DNA from 4 places in the Paenibacillus thiaminolyticus genome. Region 2 is predicted to be linked to each of the others. Evidence: a T-box and tRNA genes for the amino acid it is inferred to sense, from the RefSeq annotation. Region 2 holds a T-box; the other regions hold tRNA genes.
What was found. The T-box of region 2 lies ahead of leuS (leucine--tRNA ligase). A T-box ahead of a tRNA ligase gene usually reads a tRNA of that ligase, here a tRNA-Leu.
Positions count from the first base shown of each region.

Region 1: it has a tRNA-Leu gene. The T-box ahead of leuS (leucine--tRNA ligase) is inferred to sense a tRNA for this amino acid. The anticodon was not compared.
Region 3: it has a tRNA-Leu gene. The T-box ahead of leuS (leucine--tRNA ligase) is inferred to sense a tRNA for this amino acid. The anticodon was not compared.
Region 4: it has a tRNA-Leu gene. The T-box ahead of leuS (leucine--tRNA ligase) is inferred to sense a tRNA for this amino acid. The anticodon was not compared.

Region 1 covers NZ_CP041405.1:2,575,779-2,579,261, reverse strand. Annotated here, with positions in the region: gene FLT43_RS11600 (sensor histidine kinase) at 1-882, shown strand, start outside; gene FLT43_RS11595 (response regulator transcription factor) at 894-1,493, shown strand; tRNA gene FLT43_RS11590 (tRNA-Leu) at 1,584-1,669, shown strand; gene FLT43_RS29700 (hypothetical protein) at 1,920-2,060, shown strand.
Region 2 covers NZ_CP041405.1:5,799,609-5,803,091, forward strand. Annotated here, with positions in the region: gene FLT43_RS25570 (CvfB family protein) at 1-768, shown strand, start outside; gene FLT43_RS25575 (class I SAM-dependent DNA methyltransferase) at 855-1,616, shown strand; T-box leader at 1,727-1,955, shown strand; gene leuS (leucine--tRNA ligase) at 2,244-3,483, shown strand, end outside.
Region 3 covers NZ_CP041405.1:1,714,334-1,717,816, reverse strand. Annotated here, with positions in the region: gene FLT43_RS07695 (DUF4311 domain-containing protein) at 1-224, shown strand, start outside; gene FLT43_RS07690 (DUF4310 family protein) at 226-876, shown strand; tRNA gene FLT43_RS07685 (tRNA-Leu) at 1,167-1,253, shown strand; gene FLT43_RS07680 (TetR/AcrR family transcriptional regulator) at 1,613-2,221, opposite strand; gene FLT43_RS07675 (CPBP family intramembrane glutamic endopeptidase) at 2,240-3,091, opposite strand; gene FLT43_RS07670 (substrate-binding domain-containing protein) at 3,468-3,483, opposite strand, start outside.
Region 4 covers NZ_CP041405.1:1,757,717-1,761,199, reverse strand. Annotated here, with positions in the region: gene FLT43_RS07985 (DNA uptake lipoprotein) at 1-305, opposite strand, end outside; gene FLT43_RS07980 (hypothetical protein) at 539-865, shown strand; gene FLT43_RS07975 (hypothetical protein) at 981-1,238, shown strand; tRNA gene FLT43_RS07970 (tRNA-Leu) at 1,446-1,532, shown strand; gene FLT43_RS30805 (ISAzo13-like element transposase-related protein) at 1,603-1,857, opposite strand; gene FLT43_RS07960 (prolyl hydroxylase family protein) at 1,942-2,550, opposite strand; partial or broken gene FLT43_RS07955 (transposase) at 2,921-3,154, shown strand; gene FLT43_RS07950 (exosporium glycoprotein BclB-related protein) at 3,237-3,483, opposite strand, start outside.

The DNA of each region.
Region 1 (3,483 bases), 3.2 Mb from region 2:
CTGTTCGGCTATGTCTATTTCGCCCTGTTCTTGGCGTTTTTTATTGGCAATATTCAACACCGGATCGGATTTATTACGCTATACTCGATTCATCTCGTCAGTACGATCGCAACGCTCAACTTCGGATTCGTCACGAAAAATCCGGTATTGATCTCCCAGCTTCCGTTCGTGCTTATCAGTCTCATCGGTGTAATTCTCCTTCCCGTCACCACGTATAACCGCAATAAACGGGAGAAGCTGGAGGGGCAATTGGAGGATGCGAATAAGCGGATCTCCGAGCTGGTCAAGCTGGAAGAACGCCAACGGATTGCGCGCGACCTCCACGACACGCTTGGGCAGAAGCTGTCGCTAATCGGTTTGAAGAGCGATTTGGCCAATAAATTAATAAGCAAGAACCCTGCTCAAGCCCAACTCGAACTCAAGGATGTCCGGCAAACGGCCAGAAGCGCCTTGAAGGAAGTGCGGGAAATGGTTACTCAAATGCGGGGGACGAGGTTAGAGGATGAGCTGTTTCGGATCAAGCAGATTTTGAAGGCGGCCGAGATCGAGTTCACCCTGGAAGCCGAACAGAAGCTAACCAACACCTCCCTGTTGAACGAAAATGTGCTCAGTATGTGCCTGAAGGAAGCAGTGACCAACATCGTTAAGCACAGCCATGCTTCCGCCTGTTCAATCATCATGGAGCCCATGGATACCGAGCTGCGCGTGAAGGTGAAGGATAATGGAATCGGCATCGCGGCGGATTCAGCCGTGTTACGGGGCAACGGGCTGCGGGGCATGAAGGAGCGGCTTGAGTTCGTAAATGGAAGTATGGACATCGTGCCTGATCATGGGACAACGGTCATCATTACAGTGCCGAACGTATGCAAGCAGTCAGAATAGGAGGCGGGGTTATGATTCGAATCGTAATCGCAGAGGACCAGCGGATGCTGCTGGGCGCACTCGCGTCCCTGCTTGATCTGGAAGAGGATATGAGTGTCGTCGGGCGGGCCTCTAACGGGGAGGAAGCTGTGCAATTAGTTCATCAGCATAAGCCGGATATTTGCATCATGGACATTGAAATGCCAGGGAAGAGCGGCTTGGATGCGGCCGAAGAGATAAAGGGCTGGGGATGCAAGGTCATCATTTTGACCACATTCGCCAGAGCCGGATATTTCGAACGGGCGGTGAAGGCGGGGGCGCACGGTTATTTGTTGAAGGACAGTCCCAGTGAAGAGCTGGCGGACTCGATTCGCATCATTATGGCCGGGCGGCGCATCTATGCCTCGGAGCTGGTGGACGAGGCGTATGGCGAAGAGAATCCATTGACCGAGCGGGAAAAAGAAGTGCTGGTGCTTATCGCTGACGGTAAAAATACGAAGCAAATCGCCGAACAGTTATTTATTACGACGGGGACCGTCCGTAACTACATCTCCGTTATTCTGGATAAACTCAATGTGAGCAACCGAATTGAAGCGATTACGCGCTTCAAGGAGAAGGGCTGGTTCAAGTAAGGGATTCATATGGAGAACAATTCCACTTTACATCCGGCTCAAATGATGGTATAGTAACTGTTGTTGTCCTCTTGTTGAGGAATTCAATGTGCGGTAGTGGTGGAATGGCAGACACGCTATCTTGAGGGGGTAGTGGGCGTACGCCCGTGGAGGTTCGAGTCCTCTCTACCGCACCATAACAGAGCTAATGAGGAAGCCTTGGTGATAAGGCTTTTTTTGTGTTTTGGGAACTATTTTTTGGATGAATAATTGCAGCTTCTTGTACAGAACATAGCATTAACGATAATCAGGACCAGGACATAGTATCGTCTCAAGTGTGAAAAAACGGGGCTTGGTGTCCTAACTCTGGCAAATGCTCACCCGCAGATGGACGGCCACGCCGGCCATCGCCGCCCGCTGCGGCGTCCCAAGCGCATGATGCCCTCTATGAGGCTAATCATTCGGTCCAAGAGTGATGAGCGACAAGAGGCGAAGTCGATTGCTCTTCAGCAGGAGAAGGGAGAAGCTCTTCATGTTGCTCTGGAGTCCGATACCGGGAAGAAGAACTATGTAGTGCTTATGAAGTGATTATGAGGTGGTTGCGAAATGACCATGAACTCCCCATGTAGGAGCATAAGTGATCCTCAAGTGATCCTCAAGTGATCCTGTTGGTGGATCACAAGGTGTTCGTATAGAAGTGGATGCTCAGACCGGAAAAGTGCTGAAGGTTGGGCAGGAAGATTGAACCGCATCGCAAGCAAGAAGGGCTGTTCTCCGGATGGAGAGCGGCTTTTTTAGTTGGCGCGTAAGCGGGGGCGAGTAGCCTGTGCGATGGACGAGGGTGAGGAGAGTCAGCGTTATGGGAGGAATAAAGAGGAATAGGGAGGGATGAAGAGAAATAGGGAGAGGTTAAGAGGAAGCAGGAGAACTGAGGAAGGGCTGAATGTGGAAGGATACGGAAGGATGTGGAAGGGTGCCAAGGAGTGAGGAGTGATACGGAGGAATGCGGAAGGGTGCGGAGGAATGAAGAGGATGCTACGGAATGAGGGGGGGAGGGGCCGGAATGAGAATCCGGCAATTTCTTCGCCCCGCAACGACTACTGTGAGCCAAGGAGTAAATCCTGCAAATTTACAGTATTTATTCACCCAAATAGGGGATTTCGTAAGAATTGATGCAAAAATACATCTTTTTGGGAATGTAAACCGGATATGTGCCGTAATAGGGTGAAATTGATGCGTTTTTGCAGGAATTACGCTGGTTGGCACGATTGTGGAATAATTGATGCTGTTTTGCAGGAATTTTGCTTTCTCACACGATTGCGGAATAATTTGTATTGCATGAAAGTCGCTCCTCAACTGAATTGTGGAACAATAACGCCATTTTTGCAGGCTTTGCGCTTCGCCTTTGCCCCACTCGCATGCCATTCGCCTTATGCACATGACCCCCGCCCACGCGCATGACAGCTCGCCCCACGCGCATGGCGCCCGCCCATGCGGATGCCCTTGCCCCACGCGCATGACCCCCGCCCCCGCGCATGTCCCCGCCCACGCGGATGCCCCCGCCCACGCGCATGACAGCTCGCCCCACGCGCATGGCGCCCGCCCATGTGGATGCCCTCGCCCTACGCGCAAGCCATTCGCGCATGACGCCCTCCCTAACGCGCAGGTGCATAATCAAGAACCATCTCCCCGAGGTTCCCTTTACATGCAGCGCATTTCTCTTGCATACTCTCGAATTCACAGAATTATGCTCCTTTGAATAAGGACAGGATTTGAGTAAGGACAGGAGTTAGGAGAATCCGAACTGTTCCGATCGGCTGCCCGCTGGACAGCGATGGCACAATGACCATCCTGGCGCTCCTGCGGCGCCTTCCGTGCTTGTTGTGCATTGACCGGGCTCGGGAGCTATGCTACTTTAATAAAGCGATACTGATAATCATTATCATACATTAACATACAGCCGAGGTGCTTGACTATTGAACGACAGAGGTGCTTGACTACTGAGAACCAC
Region 2 (3,483 bases):
ATGAAGCGGCCGTATCTCACTCTCGATCAGATTGCGCCGCTCCAGGTGGCGGACGTTCATCCGCGATATGGCTGCTTCCTGGAAATGGGCATCGGGCGCCAGCTGTTGCTCCCGAAGGGCGAACTGCCCGATTACGAGCCGCTTCATCCCCAAGTCGGGGACACGGTCTATGTTAAGATGATCCACGACCGGGTAGGCCGGCTCGTGGCGCGGGCGGCGCTGGAACAGGACCTCGTTCCGCTGGCCTTCCATGCGCCGGATGCTTGGCGCAACACCTGGCACGAGGCCGTCGTCTACCGGGCGCTGAAGATGGGGACCTTCCTCGTGCTGGATGGCGGTCCGATCGGCTTCGGCGCCATCGGATTCCTGCACGAGTCGCTTCGGCCGCGGCCGCTCCGGCTCGGGGAGAAGGTGCGCGTGCGCGTCACTCATATTCGCGAGGACGGCCGCGTGAACGTGACGATGGCCGAACGCAAGGAGATTGGCATGGATATGGATGCGGATCGTCTGTTCTCGTTTCTGCGGGATCGTCCGAACGGGGCGATGCCGTATTCCGACGAGACGCCGGCTGATATTGTGAAGCAGCGGTTCGGCATGAGCAAGTCGGCATTCAAGCGTGCGGTCGGGCGGCTGATGAGAGCCGGGCTCGTCAAGCAGCAAGGAAGCTGGACGGAGCTGTCGGAGAAGGGCGCCACGATTGGCGCGGATGAGCTGCAGCAGATCCTCCAGACCGAGAAGCCGGCTCCGCCGCGGCCGAAGAAGCGCTGACACGCGGCAGGCGAAGAAGCGCTGGCAACGGCGCAGGTGAAGAAGCGCTAACCATGCCGCAGCGCGAGGGAAGGACGGAGAGGCTGATGGAATCTTATGGCCGCTTTGCCGCGGTCTATGACCGCTTGATGGAAGATATGCCTTATGACGCCTGGGTGGAATTCGCCGAGCAGGCATGGAGACGCTATATGCCGTCGAAGCCGGAGCGGATCGTCGACCTGGGCTGCGGAACGGGCAATATTACGCTTCCGCTCGCCGTCAGAGGATATGCGCTGACCGGCATCGACCTGTCAGAGACGATGCTGGCCGTCGCCGAGCAGAAGGCCGCCTCCGCGCCCGCGAAGTCGGGCAGCATCCGTTGGCTGTGCCAGGATATGCGGGAATGGAATGGCGGCGAGCCGGCTGACGCAGTCGTGTCGTTCTGCGATTGCCTGAATTACATTACCGAAGAGGCGGATGTGAAGCGGGTGTTCGCCGCCACGTTCCGGCAGCTGCGCGCCGGCGGCGTCTTCTTGTTCGATGTGCATCATAGGCGCCAGTTCGAGTCGTACGCAGACACGCAGCCTTTTGCGTATGACGACGACGACCTGGCATACATTTGGTTCTGCGATTATGATGAGGAGAGACGGGAGATCGAGCATCAGCTGACTTTTTTCATCCGGCAAGAGGCAGGAGCCCTGTTCGAACGGATCGACGAAGCCCATGTTCAGCGCGCCTATGAGACGGAAGCGATGGCGTCCTGGCTGCGCGAGGCCGGATTTGCCCGAGTGGAGATGTACGCTGACTTCGGATGGTCTCCGCCGGACGGCCAGTCCGCGCGCATTTTCTATGCGGCATTGAAGGAATAGCCGGCCGTGAAGCAGCGGCTAGGCGACAATCGTTGACAATATCCTTACTTTTCATTATGATATAACTACTTGCGTAAGCTGGGTAAGGTTATGCATAATTGAAGAAGTGCAATAAGACTGTGATGAGGATTAGTAGCTTGATGCGCGCATCGCACAGAGAGCCGGCGGTTGGTGGAAGCCGGTGATGGGCAGGAGCGAACTCGCCTCGGAGTCTCACAGCCGATCGGCAGGGAGGCTGTGACGATTCACCGGCGTTAACGGTGCAGAGGGAGTGGAAGGCAAAGCATGCCTTTCGCTAACTAGGGTGGTACCACGGGAATTGAACCTCTCGTCCCTAGCGTTTTTCGCTAAGGGCGAGAGGTTTTTTGCTGTATCGGAATAGATAAGCGGCGGGCACGCGTGACGTTTCGGTTGCAGCACCATGAACCTGGCCCGGTACCGGGCCGTGTCCCGCGGATACGGAACGGAAGCGGGAGGTTCCCGCACGAATCGGGCGGACTGGTGCCTGATTCCTTGAGAGGGCAGGAAGGGCCCGTCTCTTGCGGGTTCAAGCAGGATGATATTCGCATAAGGTGCGGGGCGGGCTGCGCGCGCAGCCTTCACCGGGCACGGCAAGGAGGATAACGGATGAGTCAAGAAGTCAATCAGCCGCATGGCTATCAACCGCAAATTTTGGAGAAAAAGTGGCAGCAGTACTGGGAGGAGCGCAAGACATTCGCTACGGAGGAGAACTCCAGCAAGCCGAAGTTCTACGCGCTCGACATGTTCCCGTATCCTTCAGGTGCAGGGCTGCACGTCGGCCACCCGGAAGGATATACAGCGACCGACATCATTTCCCGATTCAAGCGCATGAAGGGGTACAATGTGCTTCATCCGATGGGTTGGGATGCGTTCGGCCTTCCGGCCGAGCAGCACGCGCTCGACACGGGCGAGCATCCGCGCGACATTACGGTGAAGAATATCAACAATTTCCGCCGCCAGATTAAGTCGCTCGGCTTCTCTTATGATTGGGACAGGGAGATCAGTACGACCGATCCCGACTATTACAAATGGACTCAGTGGATCTTCATCCAGCTCTACAAGCGCGGACTCGCGTATGAAGCGGAGATTCCGGTGAACTGGTGCCCGGCGCTCGGAACCGTGCTGGCCAACGAGGAAGTGATCGACGGCAAGTCGGAACGCGGCGGCCATCCGGTCATCCGCAAGCCGATGCGGCAATGGGTGCTGAAGATTACCGAGTATGCGGAGCGGCTGCTCGAAGATCTGGATGAGCTGGATTGGCCGGAGAGCCTGAAGGATATGCAGCGCAATTGGATCGGACGCTCCGAAGGGGCAGAGGTCCGCTTCGCGATCGACGGACGTGAGGACTACATCACCGTGTTCACGACGCGGCCGGACACGCTGTTCGGTGCGACATACTGCGTATTGGCGCCGGAGCATGAGCTGGTTGGCCGGATCACGACTTCCGGGCAGCAAGCGGCGGTTCAAGCTTACCAGGAGCAGGCTGCGCGCAAGAGCGACCTGGAGCGGACCGATCTCGCGAAGGATAAGACAGGAGTGTTCACCGGCGCGTATGCGATCAACCCGGTGAACGGAGCGAAGCTTCCGATCTGGATTGCCGACTATGTGCTGGCCGGTTATGGAACCGGGGCCATCATGGCCGTTCCGGGCCATGACCAGCGGGACTGGGAATTCGCGAAGCAATTCGAGCTGCCGATCGTGGAAGTCGTCTCCGGAGGAGATGTGGCGAAGGAAGCGTTCAGCGGCGACGGGCCGCACGTGAACTCGGACTTCCTGAACGGGCTAGGGACTGCCCAGGCGATTGCCCGCATGAATGAGTGGCTGACTGCGGAAGGCGTCGGCCAGC
Region 3 (3,483 bases), 2.5 Mb from region 2:
ATGCCGTGCCAGGGCTTGTACTGGGGATACTGGTCGGCAAAGGCTTGGACGACAGCGGCTGGAACCGCATTACGAAGACGCTTGTTGCGGCGATTGTGCTATTATTCACATTGAGCGCTTTCTTCCGCGGCTTCGATGTTCAACTCCTCCGCAGCTTGCATGTGGAGAACATTCCGCAATGGCTCATTGATCTGCACGCATTTTTCGGATCGGAGGTTCGTTAGCATGGAGACGGCAAAACAAGGCTTTTGGTATTCGGAATGGGCGTTCGTCTGGTTTGTCGCCTGCTTGTCTTCCGGTATTTTTGCGGGGACGCATTTATATTATGTCTATCATGTGGGCGCATTTAACGATATTGCGATTGTGGCGCTGCTGGAGGCAGGCATGAAGGGCGGCAGTTATGGCGCGGCCGCAGCCTTCGGCGCCAGCTTCTTGTTCGCCCGCATTCTTGAAGGCCCGCTCGTTGGCATTTTGGATATCGGCGGCGCCTTGCAGACGGGAATCGGCATCGGCGTCCCGGCATTGATGCTCGGGGCTGGAATTACCGCTCCGCTTACTTCGTTTCCGCTCGCCCTATTAACGGGAGCCGGGCTGGGCGCCCTCGTCGGTTCGGTCATTATTATGATCCGCAAATTTACGATCAACGCGGCCAATTCAACATTCGGCGCGGACGTGATGATGGGAGCAGGCAACGCCGCAGGCCGTTACTTGGGGCCGCTCATCGTCATATCGGCCGTCATGGCCTCGATTCCGGTCGGGATCGGCGCGACGATCGGCGCAGGCATTTTTTATTACTTCAAAAAGCCGATTGCCGGCGGCGCGATTATTGGCGCCATGGTTCTGGGCGCGCTATTCCCCATTGCTGCCGGTTCGTAACGTTTGCGAATGAAGGCAGTGTATCATTGAACCGGCTGTCTCTCCAATGAACGGACAGCAATTCGCCGGGGGAGAAGCGGGCAGGATGAGCGTATGAAGAGCTTCCGCTCAATGATGAAGAACCACGTTCTTCAGGCGTGGTTCTTCCCTGCTGTCCACAGGGTGACATTTTCACAGGAAAATAATTTTTACGTGTTCAAATGCTTGACATCAGATGTTAGATAGGATATACTAATGATTGTTGAGGCGATGATAACGGCTTTGACAGTTACATTACATAACATGCATATGCGGTCATGGCGGAATTGGCAGACGCGCTGGCTTCAGGTGCCAGTGGTAGCAATACCGTGGAGGTTCGAGTCCTCTTGACCGCACCATACTTAACAATGACAGGTTTCTGATCTGCTGTTTCTGGCAGAGCAGGAGCCTTTTTATTATTCAATATCTTTAAGCTGGGGCTCATTGCCTGGGCAGAAGAAAGCTTGGAATCTAAATAAACGTAATCTTTGTACTCGTTGCAGGAGCTCCTGAAAGACCGGAACGAGTGGTAGAATCCGATCTTGCCCAAGAACTTTTCGATCTGCTTCTGTAATGTTTCCCGATGGAGAGGAACCTATTGTTGAACGTGTAATCTTGTAGATGCCGGCAATAGAAACCGTTAATCAACCATCCGGGAATGGGATCATGTACTTGTCATCCGATACGTTGTATTAAAGTTAAGTATGTTCTCATTTTTTCAGCTGGGATCATGAATCGATATTCCCTTCAAAAGCAGTCTGATCGCCTTGACATGCAGGGCTGCATATTCTTCCCCGCTTAATTTTGGCATCGTTAGGCAGAGCTGCGTTGCGCCAGCCAATGTGGACATTACACCGAAACTCAACGTTTCGATATCTTCATTAATGAAAACGCCCTGGGCGATCCCTTTTTGCAGCACCTGTTTTATTGCACGATAGGCTACATTTGTGATCTCTCTCAATGTAGCCAATGCTTCGGATTCGCTGGAAAGTGTTCTGGCATACTCTTCGAGCGCTTGGAGTAATGGACTTTCACAATCTCTTCCGAATAAATCAGCCATTTCAAGCAATTGCTGGCTGGGAGACTTGGATTGCTCGGCCAAAAGAAGCCACTTTTGTGACATTTGTTCCGAATGCTGGGTAAGCAATTGGAGAAAGAGAACCTCTTTGTTTTTAAAATGATGATACAAATTGCCTTTACTCATCTGTGTCAAGGCACATAAGTCGTCCATTGTAGCTCGATCATAACCTTTTTCAATAAATAACAACTTGGCATGGTTTAAAATAATCGTTTTTGCTTCTTCTGCCGGCAATCGCCTTCTGCTCATAAGCTCCTCCAGGGAACCTTACAAACGGTTCCTTTTATGTTTGAAAAATTGAAATGCGCTATATGAGATAACGATAGCAAAAATCCCAAAGAATGCAAACCTCATATCTAACGTATGGCGGTAAACAATACTTTGCAGCCCCATGTTTTCCAAAGCCGATGATCCATATCCCCAAATAGATGTATTGAAAATGTTCGTGGCAAAATGAATTCCGATGGGAGCGGCCAGTCCATTGGTGCGGTAAGCAACGATTCCCAGAAAGAATGCTCCTAGCAGGTAATACAATGGTCCAAAAATTCCGTAGTTTAGCATTTCGGGGTTAAGTCCATGGACCAGGGCAAATGTAAGGGAAGTGAGGAGGATGGACCAGAATACACCGCCTCTTAATGATCTGAAGATACGGTACATATACCCTCTGAACAAAATCTCTTCAGCAGCACTTTGAATCAAAATCAAAGGTGCGGTAACAATGAGTACACCTAACCACGGAAGCGGATTGAAATGAAGCGTAAAGGCTTGAGGATGCAGAGCGATATCGACAAGTAAATACAGGATAAGTGCCAATCCGTATAGTGAAAAATAAATCGCAAATTTTCGGTAATTAGGCCTTTTACCTTCAAACAAAAATGCTCGAAAACGAATTTTGAAAAAATATCTGGTGACGATGCAGACTCCGAGAATCAGGAAAGAAAAGGACAAATATAGCGTGATCAAACTAGGTAATCCTGAGTGAGTAGCGGGAATTAAAGCATGAATTAGATTTAACCATAATAAAGTGCCTCCTTGCCAAATAATGAAAATGACGATAAACCCTGCAAAAGATTTGAAGCTGAATGGTATCGGCGGTTGGAGCCCATAATTCTTTTCCATGAAGTGCACCCATTTCTTATTGTAGTTACCGACTACATAGTCGGTAACTACAATATACTTATCTAATAGATGTCTGTCAACACAATGACAACGTAATAATCTGTAAGCCTGGAATTTGTATTACACCAGCTCAAACATGGTCATTGGTGATCGTGGGAGAACAGTTTTTTTGACCAGAAAAATAGGTCAACCAGAAATCTCTGGTTGACCTAATAATACGAACATCCCTTTAACCCGCTCGCTCTTCCGGAAGCCGCAGCAGCAGTTCCAGGAAGACGGGAACAAGCGGCAAGGTTCGGTGGCTCGATTATTTTGTGACTTGGTCTTGCATTCGTTCACACTATCATGAAGGGAGATGCAAGTCGTCCCATATCGTTCAGGTTGTTTGACGC
Region 4 (3,483 bases), 2.6 Mb from region 2:
TCCTCGGTATCGGTTAGCCCAATCCCCTTCAGCTTCGGCTGCTTCCGGTTGAATTCGGCTTCCTCGCCCGTGGCCGAGGAAGGGCGGGAACTATCCTTGTTCGAAGCGATCTCGGTACGTTCTTGTGTCTTATCCTTGCCTGCGGCCGGAGTCTCTTCCGCCGGGCCTGTCTTGGCTTCAGACGTCGTCTTCGAGTTGGCCGGGGGCACGCTGCCGGCCTGCGCCGAACAGCCAGACAGTAAAGCGCCAAGGGCGGCAGCAACTGCAACCATATGTATCATTCGGGTAATCGGGGCACGGGTCATCGGTGCGGTTCCTCCTTCGCCGTCTCGCGGGTATGACGATAGATATAGGATCGGTTTTGATCTGAACCGTAACAGGTTATTTGTAACTAAGGAGAGCGGGACTTAGGACACTCTCATTAATATAGACGGCACTCACTCCAAGAAGTTGCAGTCAATGTATGAAATTGCCTGCTTTCTCCATTCACCTGTTTGGCATATAATAAAAGATAAGTTGGTGAGAGGGGGCGACGAAGATGATTGATCAACCAACAGCTCGTTTTTTGCAGGAGAAGGTGTCGGAAGCGAAGGTGCATTTTGAACGGGCTCTCGATTGTAAGCATACGGAGTTCGATGATTTGTACCCCTATATGATTGAACACCCTCAATTTTTCTGGTACAAACGTTACGTGGCCTGGTCCGAATTACTGACTATCGTCAAACTGTGCGAACAGCTGCAGGTGGCTTGGCACGACCAATTCACCCCGCAGCAAGTCGAATATATACAAAAACGCGTCATGTCGGCGAAAGTACTGGACTATTGGTTCGAGACGAACGATTCCAGAGAGCATGTCGGCGGATAACCTTCACGTGACGGAGGAAGCAAGGCCTGTCAGCGTTAGCCGGCAGGCCTTGTTCCCTATTGCAGTATGAGCCAGACTCGCTGGGTGCAGTCGAGATGAGAAAGGAGGTGCGGCCATGATGGACGAGACGATGCTTGACCGGTTCCGCCAGGAGGGTACGAAGGTGCGTGTCGTACGGGATATGATCGAAGCGAATGATGTGACAGGCACCGTCGTCGCCTGGAGCGGGGACGAGGTGATGATTCGCAAGCGTAATCGGCGCATCGTGAAGCTGAGCCGGAGCTATTTGATCCAGCCCTTCAGCGACCCGCGGCCGGAGCTTGAGGAATGGAACTCGGGCCCGATAATCGAAATAGTCGAAGGCGAGGCCTGAATCGAATGACGATATGGAAGGACTGTCGTCTTGCCGGGACAGTCCGTCCTGTTTGTTGTCGTTGATCGCGGCCATAGGGGCATGAGGTGCCGTTACGAAATGGGTTCAAATTATTTTGCGAAAAAGTGTTGACGCATATCCGAATCCATGATATTATATTTCTTGTCGCTAAGAAAATTAAATTACGAAATGTAAGATACTAAATATGCGGTCATGGCGGAATTGGCAGACGCGCTAGATTCAGGTTCTAGTGGGGTAACACCCGTGGAGGTTCGAGTCCTCTTGACCGCACCACTTTATACAATGACAGGTTTCTGATCTGCTTTTTCTGGCAGAGAAGGAACCTTTTTGTTATTCAAAATCTTTAAGCTGGTACACAAGGGGTGACTTTGGATTTCGTAAAAGACAGCGCTACTTGATCTGCCTTGATCTCCAGGAGTCCAAATGGCGTGACAAATGCCTTGGAAAAATCGTGCTTATCCGCTTTTACCGCGATTCGACTGGATCCACCTCTGGAAAAATCGCCAATCTTTACGCGGTCTTTCGTATCGATTGAGATGCGAAAGACGTTATTCTGATCTTTCGTCTCTTCATGCGTTTTCTTCAGCTTGTTGAATATGGCGTCCGTTTGCTAAGATTTTTTTCGTTTCCTGAGACAGTTTTAGTCTATTATTTTCTTGCATGTGCCTAATGTAGGTGAGGTTCATACTTGATATTGTGGTCGCTCACAAAACCAAAGTGTACCAATCCACTTTTCCCCACTCATTAGAATTTTTGATCCATGTACCGATCGCTGATCAGGAATGGATGTACCTGGTTGGCAGTTTTCAAAAACTAATAAAGTTCCAGTTGTAGGAGAAACTTCGATATTTAAATTCGGAAAATATGTTTCTCCTCCAGTGACAACATCATTCAAATAAAGAAGCGCAGTATATAACCGTTGACCTGATTGCTCGAGAAATGCTTTGTGTGCTTCTTGCGAATCATAACAATCCAAATGAGCGTCAAATTTCCCGCCCGGTTTATAATGAGCAACTTGTAAATTTTGAGCGTAATGAATGGGTTGCTCAACAATTTCTGCCATTTGCTTACATATACTTTGTACAACTTCATTGTGATTATGGTCAAACCAAGTCAAGTCTGAAATCCTTAAATGAGAAACTTCTAACCCCCCGGATTGACCAACCACGGTTGCTGGTGTTAACTGGCCACGTGCTAAATTAATTAAGGATTGACAAGCTTCTGGAGAGATCAACGAGGGATAGCAACCGATAAACGGTTGTTGATTCAGTAGCTGTGCAGGTTCTTGCATAGAATTTCATCTCCTAACAAGTAAATTCAGTTAAGTTAAATTTATGTATATGTATAGGACTTTTTTTTGTGATATTATCGCTCCTCCACACATACATTATTTTCAACACTTATATCACTTATCACTAGCGTGTTTTGAAGATTAGTAAGAGTCAATTAAAACATGGGACCATACAACTTTAGAGGCAGCTAAAAAGATTGTTATGGGGTATATAAGAGGTCCGGATATTATCCATATAAGCCTAGCAAAGGTCGACTATAATAAATTTTTTGTTCGTGTAACCATGCCATTAATGAAGCAATTTGAAGTCATGAATCATTATTACTCGGTGCTTTTTCATGAATTGATTCATTGGATTAAGCAAATCATCATGAGTGCATCCGGTAAATATCTGTACTGATTACGGTACCAAACCATTGAGCGAAGCTTTGCGGATGCCAAGAGACTCCATTGGCTTCGCTACTGCCGGTTCCGCGGAAAGAAAAAATTGCAGCAAGCATTGATGACCGCCATATGCCAGAACGTGATGAAGATTGCCACAACCTACCACGGGAGGGCCGGTTCAGGCTGTCTTCTTATTTTTCTTGTACGTTGGCTGATATAAAAAACAAACCCCCGTAAAATTGGGGTTTGTCAATAATCTGAACCAATCAATTTACTTGATAAGCTCTTAATCTATCAATTATCTAGCTAATACCTAACCCTGCACTCGCATAACCAGCGACTGCTAATCCAATATCCAAACCTTCTGCCTCAGCAGTAAATACGATTAATATACGGGTTCCTGCTGTTACAGGGATATTTGGTAATGCTGTAGTTACACTAGAAATAGTACCTACATCAACTATTCCAGGTCCTAAGGTTGGAGCTAAATCAACAGAAGCAACTTGGTTAAAGATATTATTTGGTACTGGGGACGTGTACACCCGAGCA